DNA from 3 places in the Aliirhizobium cellulosilyticum genome. Region 2 is predicted to be linked to each of the others. Evidence: predicted binding sites of a transcription regulator. Region 2 holds the regulator's gene; each other region holds the start of a gene.
What was found. The regulator LexA, encoded in region 2, represses DNA repair genes until DNA is damaged. The targets are predictions, from matches to a motif close to TGTTCNNNNTGTGTTCNG.
Positions count from the first base shown of each region.

Region 1: a site for LexA is predicted at 2,160-2,177, ahead of dnaE (DNA polymerase III subunit alpha). Genes of this name have one in related genera too.
Region 3: a site for LexA is predicted at 2,819-2,836, ahead of GGE33_RS04715 (putative DNA modification/repair radical SAM protein). Genes of this name have one in related genera too.

Region 1 covers NZ_JACIGW010000005.1:59,625-64,582, reverse strand. The annotation lists gene GGE33_RS19635 (lipoprotein-releasing ABC transporter permease subunit) at 1-766, shown strand, start outside; gene GGE33_RS19630 (ABC transporter ATP-binding protein) at 781-1,467, shown strand; gene dnaE (DNA polymerase III subunit alpha) at 2,425-4,958, shown strand, end outside.
Region 2 covers NZ_JACIGW010000001.1:1,209,551-1,214,508, forward strand. The annotation lists gene GGE33_RS05660 (ComEC/Rec2 family competence protein) at 1-1,782, shown strand, start outside; gene lexA (transcriptional repressor LexA) at 1,763-2,476, opposite strand; gene GGE33_RS05670 (VOC family protein) at 2,675-3,547, shown strand; gene kdsA (3-deoxy-8-phosphooctulonate synthase) at 3,552-4,400, shown strand; gene eno (phosphopyruvate hydratase) at 4,520-4,958, shown strand, end outside.
Region 3 covers NZ_JACIGW010000001.1:999,014-1,003,971, reverse strand. The annotation lists gene GGE33_RS04720 (UdgX family uracil-DNA binding protein) at 132-1,580, opposite strand; gene GGE33_RS04715 (putative DNA modification/repair radical SAM protein) at 1,580-2,812, opposite strand; gene greA (transcription elongation factor GreA) at 3,054-3,530, shown strand; gene GGE33_RS04705 (glycosyltransferase family 4 protein) at 3,536-4,627, shown strand; gene GGE33_RS04700 (glycosyltransferase family 92 protein) at 4,653-4,958, opposite strand, start outside.

The sequences.
Region 1 (4,958 bases), on a different contig from region 2:
TGCCGGCGACCAGATCACGCTGATCTCGCCTGAAGGCGATGTAACCCCGATGGGCGTCAATCCACGCGTCAAGTCCTACACGATCTCGGGCATCTTCGAGATCGGCATGTCGGAATATGACGCGACGATCATCTACATGCCGCTCGAAGAATCGCAGCTCTATTTCAATGCCGAAGGCATCGTTCAGTCGATCGAGCTGTTCATCAACGACCCGGAAGCCGTGGATGAGCTGCGCCCGAAGATAGAGGAGGCCGCCGGCCGTCAGATCTTCATCACCGACTGGCGCCAGCGCAACCAGACCTTCTTCTCCGCGCTGCAGGTCGAACGCAACGTCATGTTCATGATCCTGACGCTGATCGTGCTTGTCGCTGCCTTGAACATCATTTCCGGCCTGATCATGCTGGTAAAGGACAAAGGCTCCGACATCGCCATCCTGCGCACCATGGGAGCAAGTTCCGGCGCAATCATGCGCATCTTCTTCATGACGGGGGCAGCGATCGGTCTTGTCGGCACGCTTGCGGGCGTCGTCCTCGGGGTTGTCGTCTGTCTCAATATCGAAAGTATCCGGCAGTTCTTTTCCTGGCTTTCCGGCACAGTTCTGTTCAACCCGGAACTCTATTTCTTGAGCGAACTGCCCGCTGAAATGAGTGTCAGCGAGACCGTTTCCGTCGTCACCATGGCGCTGGTCCTATCCTTCATCGCCACCATTTTCCCGGCATGGCGAGCTTCCAGGCTCGATCCTGTCCAGGCGCTTCGCTACGAATAGGATCCCATCACCTCATGGCACCGCGTAAATCCGTATTGAAGCTTGCAAATGTCGAACGTCATTATGGCCAGGGAGAAACGACGCTTTCTATTCTGAAAGGCGCCGATTTCGAGCTGAGAACCGGCGAGATCGTCGCACTCGTAGCGCCTTCGGGTACAGGCAAGTCGACGCTCCTTCACCTGGCAGGCCTGCTCGAACATCCAGATAGTGGCGAAGTCTTTGTCGGTGGCCGCTCCTGCAACGATTTGCCGGACGACCAGCGCACCGCCATCCGTCGCTCGGAAATCGGCTTCGTCTACCAGTTCCACCATCTCCTGCCGGAATTCTCGGCGATCGAGAATATCATGATGCCGCAGCTGATCGGCGGCCTGTCCAAGGCCGAGGCGAAGGAGAGGGCAGCACAGCTTCTAGATTACATGCGCATCGGCCATCGCGCCGAACATCGCCCGGCGGAACTCTCCGGCGGCGAGCAGCAGCGTGTCGCGATCGCCCGCGCGGTCGCCAATGCGCCCCGCGTGCTTCTGGCCGACGAACCGACCGGCAATCTCGACCCGAAAACCGCATCTTACGTCTTCGACGCGCTGGAAGCCCTGGTGCGCCAGTCCGGCCTTGCTGCCCTGATCGCCACCCACAACCACGAACTCGCCGCCCGTATGGACCGTCGTGTGACGCTGGAAGCCGGCAAAGTGGTGGAGTTCTGAGGATTGCTTGGCTCCTGCTATCAACTGTGAGGTAGTAACGGCTCGGAGACCTTGCCTCTCCTTAAGAAGTTTAGCACTTAGCCTTTTGGCTAAGACGTTGATTTGTTTAGCGCCGCGATTGTTTCCCTCCCCTTGCGGGAGAGAAAGCAATGTCGAAATCTTAGCCAAAGACTAGGTTTCAGAAATTGCGAGAGAGGGGCTATTCACGCCCGGGGACGTTTCTCCCTCCCGCTCCAACAATCCCAACCATTTATCAATCTTCCATCCCGCACTCAAAGCCCGTGCCTACAATGCCCCGTGCCGCTTCGGCTACACCGGTCCGCATAACAGGCGAGGCGGAACCAGTGACCGGGTGACCCGCCCTTATGCATGCAGATCAGACGGGCTGCGCAGAAATGGCCGGCCCCTGAATAAGGCGTGCGTGTGTCGCACAATCCTGCCGGACGCCCAACCGCCGCTGACGGACCGGAGTTGCGCCGAAAAACACACCGAACGGGACACGCCGAGCGTCACATAGAAAAAAATTCAATTCGAGGCACCCGACGTGCCCCTACCGAAACAAAAAAGCCCAGGTACCGAGGGCGAAATCCGCCTTCAAGTCTGTCCGCTTTAGGAAAGTGTTTACTATCGGGGCGGGGATATGGCGCAAAATTCGTTTCCTTTTTGTTCTGTTATTGACTCCCGTACAAAAAGAGAACAAATTAAAAACATAACGAACACGGGAGACAACGATGACTGACCTTCTTCGTGATATTGCCGCTTTCGCGTCCATCGCAACCTTCGTCGCCACGCTGTCGATGTTGATGATTGCCATGTAACCTTGCTTCGGCGCCCGCACCGGGCGCTGCCGCCTCTGGAGTTCGCTGCCGAAAACCGTTGACCGGTGAATTCAAAACTGGACTTGAGCCGTCGTGCGCTTGAAAATAGAGCGATTGAATCACAGGTACGGCGATAGACATGGCGGAACAGGCAAAGACAGGATCGGCAGACGAAATCCTCGGGGAGACCCCGCAATTCGTCCATCTGCGCCTGCATTCGGCCTACTCGCTGCTCGAAGGTGCGCTTCCGCTCAAGAAGGTCCTCGGCAAGGCCGTCGCGGACAATCAACCCGCGATCGCCATCACCGATACCAACAATCTGTTTGTTGCACTTGAATTCGCCCAAAAGGCGACGGGAGACGGTCTGCAGCCGATCATTGGATGCCAGCTGTCGATCGACATGCAGGACCAGGAAGAGGATCGTCGCGGCAACCAGCTCGCCAAGCTGCCCGCCATCGTTCTCCTCGCCGCCAATGCCGAAGGCTATGAACGGCTGGTCGATCTCGTCAGCCGGGCCTATCTCGGCGGCGAAGGGGTAAGCGAAACCCATATTTGCGCCTCCTGGCTGGATGAGCTTGGCACTGCAGGTCTGATCGCATTGACCGGTGCCGCTTCCGGCCCGGTGGATCGGGCGCTCAAGGAAGGGCATGCGGGACTGGCTGTCGAAAGACTGTTGCGCCTCAAAACCCTGTTTGGCGACAGGCTCTATCTCGAACTGCAGCGACACGGCAATTATGATCGCCGCCATGAGCATCGCATGGTCGATCTCGCCTATGAGCACGATATCCCGTTGGTCGCGACCAACGAGGCCTTTTTTCCCTCCAAGGCTGATTACGATGCCCATGATGCGCTGATGGCGGTTGCCCATGGCGCGATCGTTTCCGACGACAGCCGCTTTCGCCTCACACCGGATCATTACCTGAAAAGCCGCGCCGAAATGGCGAAGCTTTTCGCTGACCTGCCCGAAGCGCTGGAAAACACCGTCGAGATCGCCCGCCGCTGCTCCTTCATCCTGAAGACACGCAATCCCATCCTGCCGCGTTTCACCGGCGTCAGTGATCATCCGGAGGAGGACGAACGCAAGGAAGCCGCCGAGCTTCGCCGCCAGGCGGTCGAGGGGCTGGATCATCGGCTTGAAGAACTTGGGCTGAGTGCCGGTTTCACCGAGAAGGATTATCGCGAACGTCTCGATTTCGAACTGTCGATCATCGAACGGATGAAGTTTCCGGGATACTTCCTTATCGTTGCCGACTTCATCAAATGGGCGAAGCAGCACAATATCCCGGTCGGTCCGGGCCGTGGTTCCGGTGCAGGATCGCTCGTCGCTTACGCGCTCACCATCACCGACGTTGATCCGCTGCGCTTCTCGCTTCTGTTCGAACGCTTCCTCAATCCGGAACGGGTCTCGATGCCCGACTTCGACATCGACTTCTGCCAGGATCGCCGCGAAGAGGTGATCCGCTACGTGCAGCAGAAATATGGCCGAGAGCAGGTGGCGCAGATCATTACCTTCGGTTCGCTGCAGGCGCGCGCGGCATTGCGCGACGTCGGCCGCGTGCTGGAAATGCCCTATGGCCAGGTCGACCGCATCTGCAAGCTGGTGCCGAACAATCCGGCCAACCCGACACCGCTCTCCAAGGCAATCGAGGAAGAGCCGAAATTCCAGGAAGAGGTGGACAAGGAGCCGGTCGTCGGCCGTCTTCTCGATATCGCCCAGAAGATCGAAGGCCTGTACCGTCACGCCTCGACCCACGCCGCCGGTATCGTCATCGGCGATCGCCCGCTGTCGAAACTGGTGCCGATGTATCGAGACCCGCGCTCGGACATGCCGGTCACCCAGTTCAACATGAAATGGGTCGAGCAGGCCGGTCTGGTCAAATTCGACTTCCTCGGCCTGAAGACGCTGACCGTGTTGAAGACGGCGGTCGATTTCTGCCGCAAGCGCGACATCCATGTCGATCTGGCCAAAATACCGCTCGACGACAAGCTGACCTATGAAATGCTGTCGCGCGGCGAAACCGTCGGCGTGTTCCAGGTGGAAAGTGCCGGCATGCGCAAAGCGCTGATCGGCATGAAGCCCGACTGTATCGAAGACATTATCGCGCTTGTGGCGCTCTATCGTCCGGGTCCGATGGAAAACATCCCGACCTACAATGCCCGCAAGCATGGCGAGGAGGAGGTCGAATCGGTTCATCCGTCGATCGACTACCTGCTGAAGGAGACCCAGGGCGTTATCGTCTACCAGGAACAGGTCATGCAGATCGCCCAGGTCCTGTCGGGTTATTCGCTCGGCGAGGCCGATCTTCTGCGCCGCGCCATGGGTAAGAAGATCAAGGAGGAGATGGACAAGCAGAGCGAGCGCTTTGTCGATGGCGCCGTCAAGAACGGCGTATCGAAGCCGCAGGCGAAGAACATTTTCGAACTGCTCGCCAAGTTCGCCAACTACGGCTTCAACAAGTCTCACGCCGCAGCCTACGCTATCGTCTCTTACCAAACGGCCTATATGAAGGCGCATTATCCGGTCGAGTTCCTCGCCGCGACCATGACCTACGATATGGCCAACTCCGAAAAGCTCAACGATTTTCGCGAGGATGCCGGCCGTCTCGGTATCAAGGTTTTCCCGCCGTCGGTTCAGACCTCGTTCCGCCATTTCGAGACGGGCGAGGCGAAGAT
Region 2 (4,958 bases):
GTGGCGACCGGCTGGCCACAGCTCGCCTTACGCTGGCTCTTCGATCTGCGCAGGCAGATCGGCAATCGTATTCGCGAGATTGCGCCGGGTGATGCCGGTGCCTTCGCCGCCGCCATTGTCACCGATGAGAGACGGGCAATTTCCGAAGATACAGTCGAGGCGCTACGGGTCTCCGGCCTCGCTCACATCGTTGCCATTTCCGGATTGAATATGGCGCTTGCCGCCGGGATTTTCTTCGTGGGATTGCGTAGCGTCTTTGCTCTTTTCCCTGGCCTCGCACAGGCCCTGCCAATCAAGAAGATTGCCGCCGGCGGGGCGCTTGCAATGGTTACGGCCTATTATCTGGTATCGGGCTTCGGTGTATCCGCCCAGCGCGCCTATATCATGATGGCGGTGATACTTGTTGCCGTGCTTTTGGACCGGCCCTCGATAAGTTTGCGAAATGTAGCCTTGTCTGCGCTGATCATCCTCATCTGGACGCCTTCGGAAATTCTGGGGCCAAGTTTCCAGATGTCGTTTGCTGCCACGGTTGCGCTCGTGGCCGGTTATGCGGCCTGGTCGCGACGCCCTGAAACGGAAGAGCGGGAGCGATTTCCCATCCGTCATCCTCTGGTGACATTGGCTGCCGTTGGCTGGCGCTTTATCGCCGGCATTATCGCGACATCGCTGATTGGTAGTCTTGCGACGACGATGTTTTCCGTCGAGCATTTCCATCGCGTCGCCACCTATGGGCTTGCCGCGAACCTGGCTGCCATGCCGATCATCAGCTTCCTGGTGATGCCGGCCGGGCTTGCTGCGATGTTGTTGATGCCCTTCGGCCTCGATGCTCCCTTCATCGGGATCATGGCCTGGAGCCTCGAATGGGTCATCTTGATCGCGAAGCATGTAGCGGGATGGGGCGGGGACATTGTCGTCGGAGAACAGCACCCCTGGTTTTTGCCGCTTGGGGTCTGCGGTTTTCTGCTACTGACGCTCCTCAGGACACGGCTTCGCTATTCGGGCTTACCTTTCCTGTTTACCGCTGCGGCCCTGTTCTGGGTGGGGGTGCAACACGCCCAATCAAGTCTTCTCATCGCTGAAGATGGGAACCTCGTTGCTTATCGAGATGCAGAACGTGCTGCCGCCAACAGGAAACGTCCCTCCGAGTTCGTCTATGGGCAGTGGATGTATGCGCGACAGCTTCCAGTGCTGGCTATGCCGGAGATGTTGGAAAGTGAAATTCTAAAAAATATGCCGGGTTCTTCCAGTGAAAGACTTCCGGAACACGTTCTGATCGAAGCGCAGCGACTGATGAAGGAGGCAGGGAGTGTCAGATTCTCATGTCAGCTCAAGGCCTGGTGCGCATTCATGTCACCGGAAGGTGTTTTGGTCGTTGTTGTTGATGATGGCCGTTATGCCGGAGCGGCTTGCGACGTTGCCGGCCTTGTTATCGCGCCGCGTGCGCGTTTCCATTCCTGTCGGTCTGGTACCCCGATGCTGAGCGGCGCCAGCCTGCGCAAGACAGGGTCAATTGAAATCGATCTTTCCGGGGCGGCGGCAGCCGGAAAATGGAGTGTCACGACAGCAATGGCTGGCACGGTTCGCCCATGGACCATTCATCGCCAATACGACTGGCGACGCAATCTCTATGACCCGTATCTGCCGGAATGGATTTCCAAACCAAAATCGAGTGGCCGTCTTGAGGCGCAGTTTGCTGTCTCAGATCAAGCAGGAACGGATTATCGATCAGAAGCGCCAACTGATGTTGGCAACAATTCCGGTGTCAGTGATAACGGCGAATGAGGCCGACGAGCCTGCCCTGGACCTTGACCCGATCCGGTGGAAAAATTCGTGTCTCGTAAGCCGGGTTTGCCGCTTCCAGCGCAATCGAGCCACCCTTGCGGCGGAAGCGCTTGAGTGTGGCCTCTTCATCATCCACGAGTGCAACGACGATATCGCCCGGATTGGCGGTGTTGCCGTTGCGAATGATGACGGTGTCGCCATCCAGAATTCCGGCCTCGATCATCGAGTCGCCCTTGACTTCAAGCGCATAATGCTCGCCGGATCCCAACATCTCTACGGGGACGGAAATGTCGTGGGTATTATTCTGAATTGCCGAGATCGGTACGCCGGCGGCGATGCGGCCCATGACCGGCACGCTTGCAGACGCGCTGTCATTGGCGGAGACAGGCGGGGCAGCAGGCGTCGCCGGCTTCTTGCCAAGGCTTCCCTCGATCACGCTCGGTGAAAAACCGCGTTTCGGCTGCAGCGTGGGAACATAGGCTTCGGGAAGCTTGATGACCTCGAGTGCGCGCGCTCTGTTGGGGAGACGGCGAATGAAACCGCGCTCTTCAAGTGCCGTGATGAGCCGATGGATGCCCGACTTCGACGCAAGGTCGAGAGCGTCCTTCATTTCATCGAAAGACGGAGGTACGCCCGACTCCTTCATCCGTTCGTGAATGAACAAAAGCAGTTCCTGTTGCTTGCGAGTCAGCATGTGAGGCGCACCTTCAGATTTGAAACAAATGCAGAACGAACACTATATGTTCCATATGTGTTCCGCAAGTCCTTAAATTTTCGTGACAATATAATCAGTTTCTTGGATGCCGAATGACGTTCTCAGTCGGAATCTACTTGCGCTCCCCGGCGGTCTGCCCAATCTACGCCTAGCGGATCAGAAGTCTGGGGGACATGTGTGACTGCTAGGAATATCGATCATCTCGTTTTGCCTGTTGGAAATCTCGGCAAGGCACGCGAGCGGCTGTCGTCTTTGGGTTTCACTGTCGCGCCTGACGGCGTGCATCCCTTCGGTACGGCCAATGCCTGTGTTTTTTTTGAAGACGGTACCTATCTGGAGCCACTGGCTGTTGCGGACAGGCGCAAGGCGGGGGCTCATGCCAAGAAAGGCAATGTCTTTGTCGAGCGCGATCTGGCTTATCGCGGTCGCCGCGGACGTGAAGGCTTGTCGGCCATCGTGGTCTCCAGTGAAGACGCGTCGAACGATCATCGGCATTATGTCGCGGCCGGAATTTCCGGCGGTGAGCCCCTCGAATTCGGCAGAGCTGTAAAGTCTCCGGACGGTGACGAGGTCGAAGCTCGTTTCCAGCTTGCTTTTGCCGCGATGGATGGTGCGGCTGATTTCTTTACTTTCTCCTGCCAGCGGCTGGTATCTTTCCCTCAGGATATGGCTGAATTGCGTATCCATGCCAATTCGGTTGCCGGTTTGAAGGAAGTCATTTTGGCAAGTGATGATCCGCATGCTTCGGTTGCCTTTTTTGACAATGTGCTGCGAGCGCCGGGTATCGAAGTTGAAGGTGGACTGGTGTTCCAGGCTGAAACGGGAGCCGTGCGCGTTCTCAGGCGCGAGCAAATTGCGCATGACTTCGGTCTTCCTATCGAAGGGGTGGCAGCCGGGTTGGTAGGGGAGGCCGTGATCTTTCGCAGTCTTGATCTGGCCGTGACAGAGATCATCCTTGCTGCTAATGACGTCGCATTCATTCGCCGGGATGGTCGCGTTCTCGTGTCGCCGTCGCCCGGCCAAGGCGTTTTGTTCGGCTTCGAGGAATAGTAGAATGGCAGTCTCCCCCAATTCAGAAGTTTCGGTCGGCGAAGGCGACAAAAAGGTCGTATTCTCCAATGCAGGCCGGCTTTCGCTGATCGCGGGGCCTTGCCAGATGGAAAGCCGTGATCATGCCTTCATGATCGCCGGCACGATGAGCGAGCTCTGCGGCAAGCTCGGCATCGGGCTGGTCTACAAGTCCTCCTTTGACAAGGCCAACCGTACGTCGATCTCCGGCAAGCGCGGCATCGGACTTGAAAATGCGATGGAGATTTTTGCCGACCTGAAGAAGGAATTCGGCTTCCCGGTCCTGAGCGACATCCATACGGAAGAGCAGTGCGGGCTTGTTGCGCCAACCGTCGACATCCTGCAGATCCCGGCCTTTCTGTCGCGTCAGACCGATCTTCTGGTCGCAGCCGCCAAGACCGGCCGGGCGATCAACGTCAAGAAAGGCCAGTTCCTGGCCCCCTGGGACATGAAGAACGTCCAGGCGAAATTTACCGAGAGCGGTAATCCTAACGTGATGCTGTGCGAACGCGGCGCCTCCTTCGGTTACAACACGCTCGTCTCCGACATGCGTTCGTTGCCGATCATGGCTTCGCTCGGATCGCCGGTGATCTTTGACGCCACGCACTCGGTGCAGCAGCCGGGCGGGCAGGGTGGCTCCAGCGGTGGCCAGCGCGAATTCGTTGAAACGCTGGCGCGTGCGGCCGTCGCAGTGGGTATTGCCGGTGTATTCATCGAAACCCATGAAGATCCGGACAACGCCCCGTCGGATGGTCCGAACATGGTGCATCTGAAAGACATGCCTCGGCTTCTGGAAAAGCTGATGGCTTTCGATGCGGTGGCCAAGGCTGCCTGAACTTCAAAAAAGCGCTTGAGCGTTGTCAAAGCGCAGAAAGCGCCAACACTGTAATTGGCGTGTCATTGAACGTGATACATTTTCAATGACTGCATGGACTTAACTCTGAGGAGAGACCCTTGACTGCTATTACCGATATTATCGCTCGCGAGATCCTCGATAGCCGTGGCAACCCGACCGTCGAAGTTGACGTCTATCTGGAAGACGGCTCGATGGGCCGCGCCGCTGTTCCGTCGGGCGCATCGACGGGTGCCCACGAAGCTGTCGAATTGCGCGATGGCGGCAAGCGCTTTGGCGGCAAGGGTGTCGAGAAGGCCGTTGAAGCGGTCAATACGGAAATCTTCGATGCCATCGGCGGTTTCGATGCCGAAAGCCAGATCCATATCGACAAGACGATGATCGCGCTCGACGGCACGCCGAACAAGTCGCGTCTCGGCGCAAACGCCATTCTCGGCGTGTCGCTGGCCGTTGCCAAGGCTGCCGCCGAATCGGCTGGCCTGCCGCTTTACCGTTATGTCGGCGGCGCTGGCGCACATGTTCTGCCGGTTCCGATGATGA
Region 3 (4,958 bases), 210 kb from region 2:
CACTCGACGGGAACGTTAAAAGGTAAAAACCAACGGCTGGATTTTCTCGCCGCTATGTCTCGCATTGCACCATTTACGCTCCGAAACGATACCGCAATGCAGCATGCGCCTGTTGATAACCTGATTGCAGCTCACATGAGCCGTTTCACCGACGCGAAATCCTCGCGAAAACGGGCAATCTCTTTCTCTTTCAAATCCTCATCAACAATACGCAGTAGGTAGGATGGATGAACGGTAACGAATAGCGTCTTGCCTTCTTCCATTGCGATTGGCTCGCTGCGAACATCTGCCAGCTTCTGCCGCATGTCGGTCAAAGCGAAGAGTGCCGTCGCCCCCATTGCAATGATAAGTTTCGGTTTTACCAGTTCCAGTTCTTGGCGCAGCCACCAGCGGCATTGCCGAACCTCCCCCATATTAGGCTTCTGGTGGATACGCCTTTTCCCACGTGGCTGATATTTGAAATGCTTCACTGCATTGGTCACATAAAGCCTGTCGCGCTCAATCCCAGCGAGCTTCAGCGCCTCATCGAATAGCGTTCCAGCAGGACCTACAAACGGCCTCCCCGCCAGATCTTCATGGTCGCCGGGCTGTTCGCCGACCACCATCACATCTGCATTCGCTGGCCCTTCTCCAAACACTGTCTGGGTTGCTAGGCAATGGATGTCGCAACGCGTGCAGGAGCGTGCAGCTTCGCTGACCGCAGCGAGTGTTCCCACAGCAGGAAGGGGCTGTGTCGGCACCCTCGCCGCGGCCTCCTGTATGCGATGATGGAACGGCAAAGGCTCGCTCGCCTGCTTGACGGCCATTTCAAGCACATCTGCCTCTGCTTTGGCGATCATGCCGGGAATGAGTTCCGCCTCGGGCAGGTTCTTCCAGTATTTCTTCGGCATCTCGGCCATCATCATCTTCACCTTCAATCGCGCCGGATTGAAGATGGAAGCATAATAGGTGCGCCAAAGATCATCGATCTCATCACGCAGATCTGGCCTTGGTGCAGGATCGTCGTTCACCTTCAATTCGTCGCCATCCCAGGAAGCCGACCCCTTGGGCGTGGCAATCAACCAGTCCATGTCGGTAAATCGCCGTTGAAAGAAGGGCGCCACACGAGCGACGATGAAGTGATCCGGCTCGAACCACGCCACGAAGCGCCGCCGCCCCACCTTCCCCTCCGCCAGCGGAATTTCCTTGAAGCGCACGAAAGCCGTCATCTTGTGATAGTCACGCCCCACCGACTTCGCGAGCTGACGCGCCGCGGCCACATCACGATCGGTCGCCATGTTGAGCAGACCGTGCGAATGGAAAAGCCTGAACAGCAGCCGATAGAGAAGTGCAAATCGGGTTGGATCGGAATGGCAGAGAACAGCCTCGGCCAACCGGATGAAAGAAGGCTGCACACTGATTTTCGGTGGCGGATTTGCCGGCTGCGGAAGTCTGTTGTCGTCGAAGCCGAACAGGCCGTCAGCATCGTCCATCGTCCGCCATTCGATGAATTCAGGCGTAATTCCGGCCATCATGAAACCCCGGGCCGCATCCCGCCATTCATCAAGATCGCCCCGCCCCCGCAAGGAATAGCGAAACATCATAACAGCGACAGTTGCTCCGGCTTGGGTTGAAACATGGCGCGAAGATCAGACCGGTCGACCAGCCGGTGTGGCGTCCAGCCGTCACAGATGACAAAGGGTTGTATCTTCCGGAGCGACACGTTCAGTCGCTTCAGATCATCCAGCCTGAGTTTTCGGAACCGCCGAGACGACAGAATGCCGTTGACCGCTTTGGTGCCTAAACCCGGAACCCTGAGCAACATCTCGCGATCTGCACGATTGACATCGACTGGGAACCGATCGCGATGAGACAATGCCCAGGCAAGTTTTGGATCGAGATCGAGATCGAGCATTCCACCATCACGTCCCGACGTAATTTCCTCAATGTCGAACCCGTAGAAACGATAGAGCCAGTCGGCCTGGTAGAGCCGGTGTTCACGCATCAATGGCGGCTTGATCAGCGGCAGCTTTTTCGACGAATCCGGGATGGGACTGAAGGCCGAATAATAGACACGCTTCAATCCATAACTTCCGTAAAGCCTGGCACTGGTCCCAAGGATCGTGGCATCGCAGGCACCATCCGCCCCGACGATCATCTGCGTGCTCTGCCCCGCCGGTGCGAATTTGCGCCGTCGCTTGGTCTGCAATGTCGGCTCAGCCATTTCCTCGATCTTCAGTCGCAGATTCCCCATTGAGCGACGGATGTTCGCCGGCTGCTTCTCCGGTGCAAATTTCCCGATCCCGGCGTCGGTCGGCAATTCGATATTGATCGAAAGACGATCCGCATAAAGCCCCGCCTCCTCGATCAGATGAGCAGAAGCTTCAGGGATAGACTTCAGATGGATGTACCCGCGGAAGTTATGGATCGTCCGCAACTCCCTGGCGATCCGCACCATCTCCTCCATGGTGTGATCGGAGGAGCGGATGATCCCCGAAGACAGAAAAAGCCCCTCGATATAGTTGCGGCGGTAAAATTCGAGCGTAAGCCAGATCACTTCTTCCGGCGTAAAACGTGCACGCTCCACATTGCTGGAAGAACGATTGATGCAGTAGGCACAGTCGTAAATGCAGAAGTTGGTAAGCAGGATCTTCAGAAGCGAGATACAGCGTCCATCAGGCGCATAGGCATGGCAGATACCCGATCCTTCGGTCGAACCGAGCCCTCCGCTTGCCGACGAATCACGCCTCACGGTCCCGCTCGACGCGCAGGAAGCATCATATTTTGCGGCATCCGAAAGGATCGCCAATCGTTCTTTCAGCGATTTCTTCATTGCGTATGTTCACTATATGTTCCTATCGCCACTGTCAAGAGATTGACAAACGGGCGCGGTTCACATCACATGCGGCACGCGGGAGATATGGCATGGTTTCGAAATTCCTCGTAAGGGACATCGAAATTCTGATATAGTGACCCTACATTTTGACGTTGCGATGGTTCCGAAGTTTACGCTCCGGAACCTGTTTCTTTTTGTGTTCGCGGCATCCGCGGGCACGCCCCTGAAGGACAAGAAAATGGTTGAAAAGGTACCGATGACGCAGAACGGCTTTGTCCAGCTGCAGGAAGAACTGCGCTGGAGGCAGCAGGAGGAGCGTCCCCGTATCATCGAAGCGATTGCGGAAGCGCGCGCCCATGGCGACCTTTCGGAAAACGCTGAGTATCACGCTGCCAAGGAAGCCCAGAGCCACAACGAAGGGCGCATTACCGAGCTGGAAGACCTGACAGCCCGCGCAGAAGTCATCGACCTTTCCAAGATGTCCGGCTCCAAGGTCAAGTTCGGCGCCACTGTAAAACTGGTCGACGAAGATACCGAAGAGGAAAAGACCTACCAGATCGTCGGCGATCAGGAAGCCGACGTGAAGGCCGGTCGCATCTCGATCTCCTCCCCGATCGCCCGCGCCATGATCGGCAAGGAAGCAGGCGAATCAATCGAAGTCGTTGCGCCTGGCGGCTCCAAGGCCTACGAGATCCTTTCCGTTTCCTGGGGCTGATCGCCGTGGCCGAGGGCCAGAATAACATCCATCACAATCCGGCAGTCGTCGATATCGGTGAAGTCGAGGTCATAGCACCTAACTTCAAGCGGCGGCTGTCCGGCGTCACAAGTACGATCATCCAGCTGGTTCCTGTTCAACGCGCCCTTGGCTACAAGGTGGCGGCTCTTGGACCGGGCCTGCCGGATACCATCCCGCATATCCGCTTTCGTGATCTGCTTCGGCTCTGGAGCCGTCCACGAAGCGGAAAAATGCGCGTTTGGCACGCACGCCGCAATGTCGAGATGCTGCCCGCCATTATTCTACGTGATATCCTTCGCATGCCGCTGAAGATCGTCTTCACGTCGGCTTCACAGCGCCGGCATACCGGCTGGACCAGATGGCTTATTTCGAAGATGGATGCCGTCGTGGCAACCAGCGGGCGCACCGCCGCCTATCTGGACGTACCAAACACTGTCGTTATGCACGGTATCGATACTGAGCGCTTTTCGCCGGCAAAAGACAAAACCGCCGCCCGCGTCGCGCTGGGTCTTGATCCGGACAGGAAATTTGTCGGCTGCTTCGGCCGCGTCCGCCATCAGAAGGGCACGGATCTCTTCGTGGATACGATGATTTCGCTTCTGCCCTCTCGGCCAGACTGGAGAGCCATCGTCGCCGGCCGCGCCACAGGCCCGCATCTCGACTACGAAAAGCAACTGATCGGCAAAGTCGCCAAGGCTGGCCTTACCGACCGTATCCTGTTCGTCGGCGAGCATGCAAATATCAATGACTGGTATCGCGCGCTCGATCTCTTCGTTGCTCCGCAACGCTGGGAAGGATTTGGGCTTACTCCGCTGGAAGCGATGGCAGCCGCCGTTCCGGTTGTCGCCACCGATGTCGGCGCGTTTCCGGAGTTGATCGTTACAGGCAACGAGGAAACCGGCAAGATCATCATCGCCGACCTCGATGCGATGATCTCGGCAACCGCCGAATTCATCTACGATGATGCCCGCCGCCAGCAGGCAGCCACCCGCGCCCTCCACCACGCCAAGACGAACTTCAGCATCGAGGGTGAAGTTCGCAGGCTTGGCGAGGTTTATCAGAGATTTCTGACCTGACCTGCTTCGGCGCTATGGCCTTAAACTATGCGGGAAGTATCTCTCGGCGATCCAGAAACTCGATCATCGCTGTGTCCACCACCGTCTCGGATTCGATGTTCCTGACGGCAGATAGAACGCGATCTTCATATCTCTGACGCGATGCCGGCGAAGCTGGCCCTCTCTCAATCTTCTCCCTCAAATCCTGCTCGGACTTGCTGTAATAGTGATTAAGCTGAATGAAGTCCGAGGAGTAGAAGGCAGGTCCTTTTCTTCCCTTCCTTGAAAAGACTTCGCCCCGATCATTGGACGTATTCTCGCCGAAAGCTCCGGTCGAAAAATGATGAATACT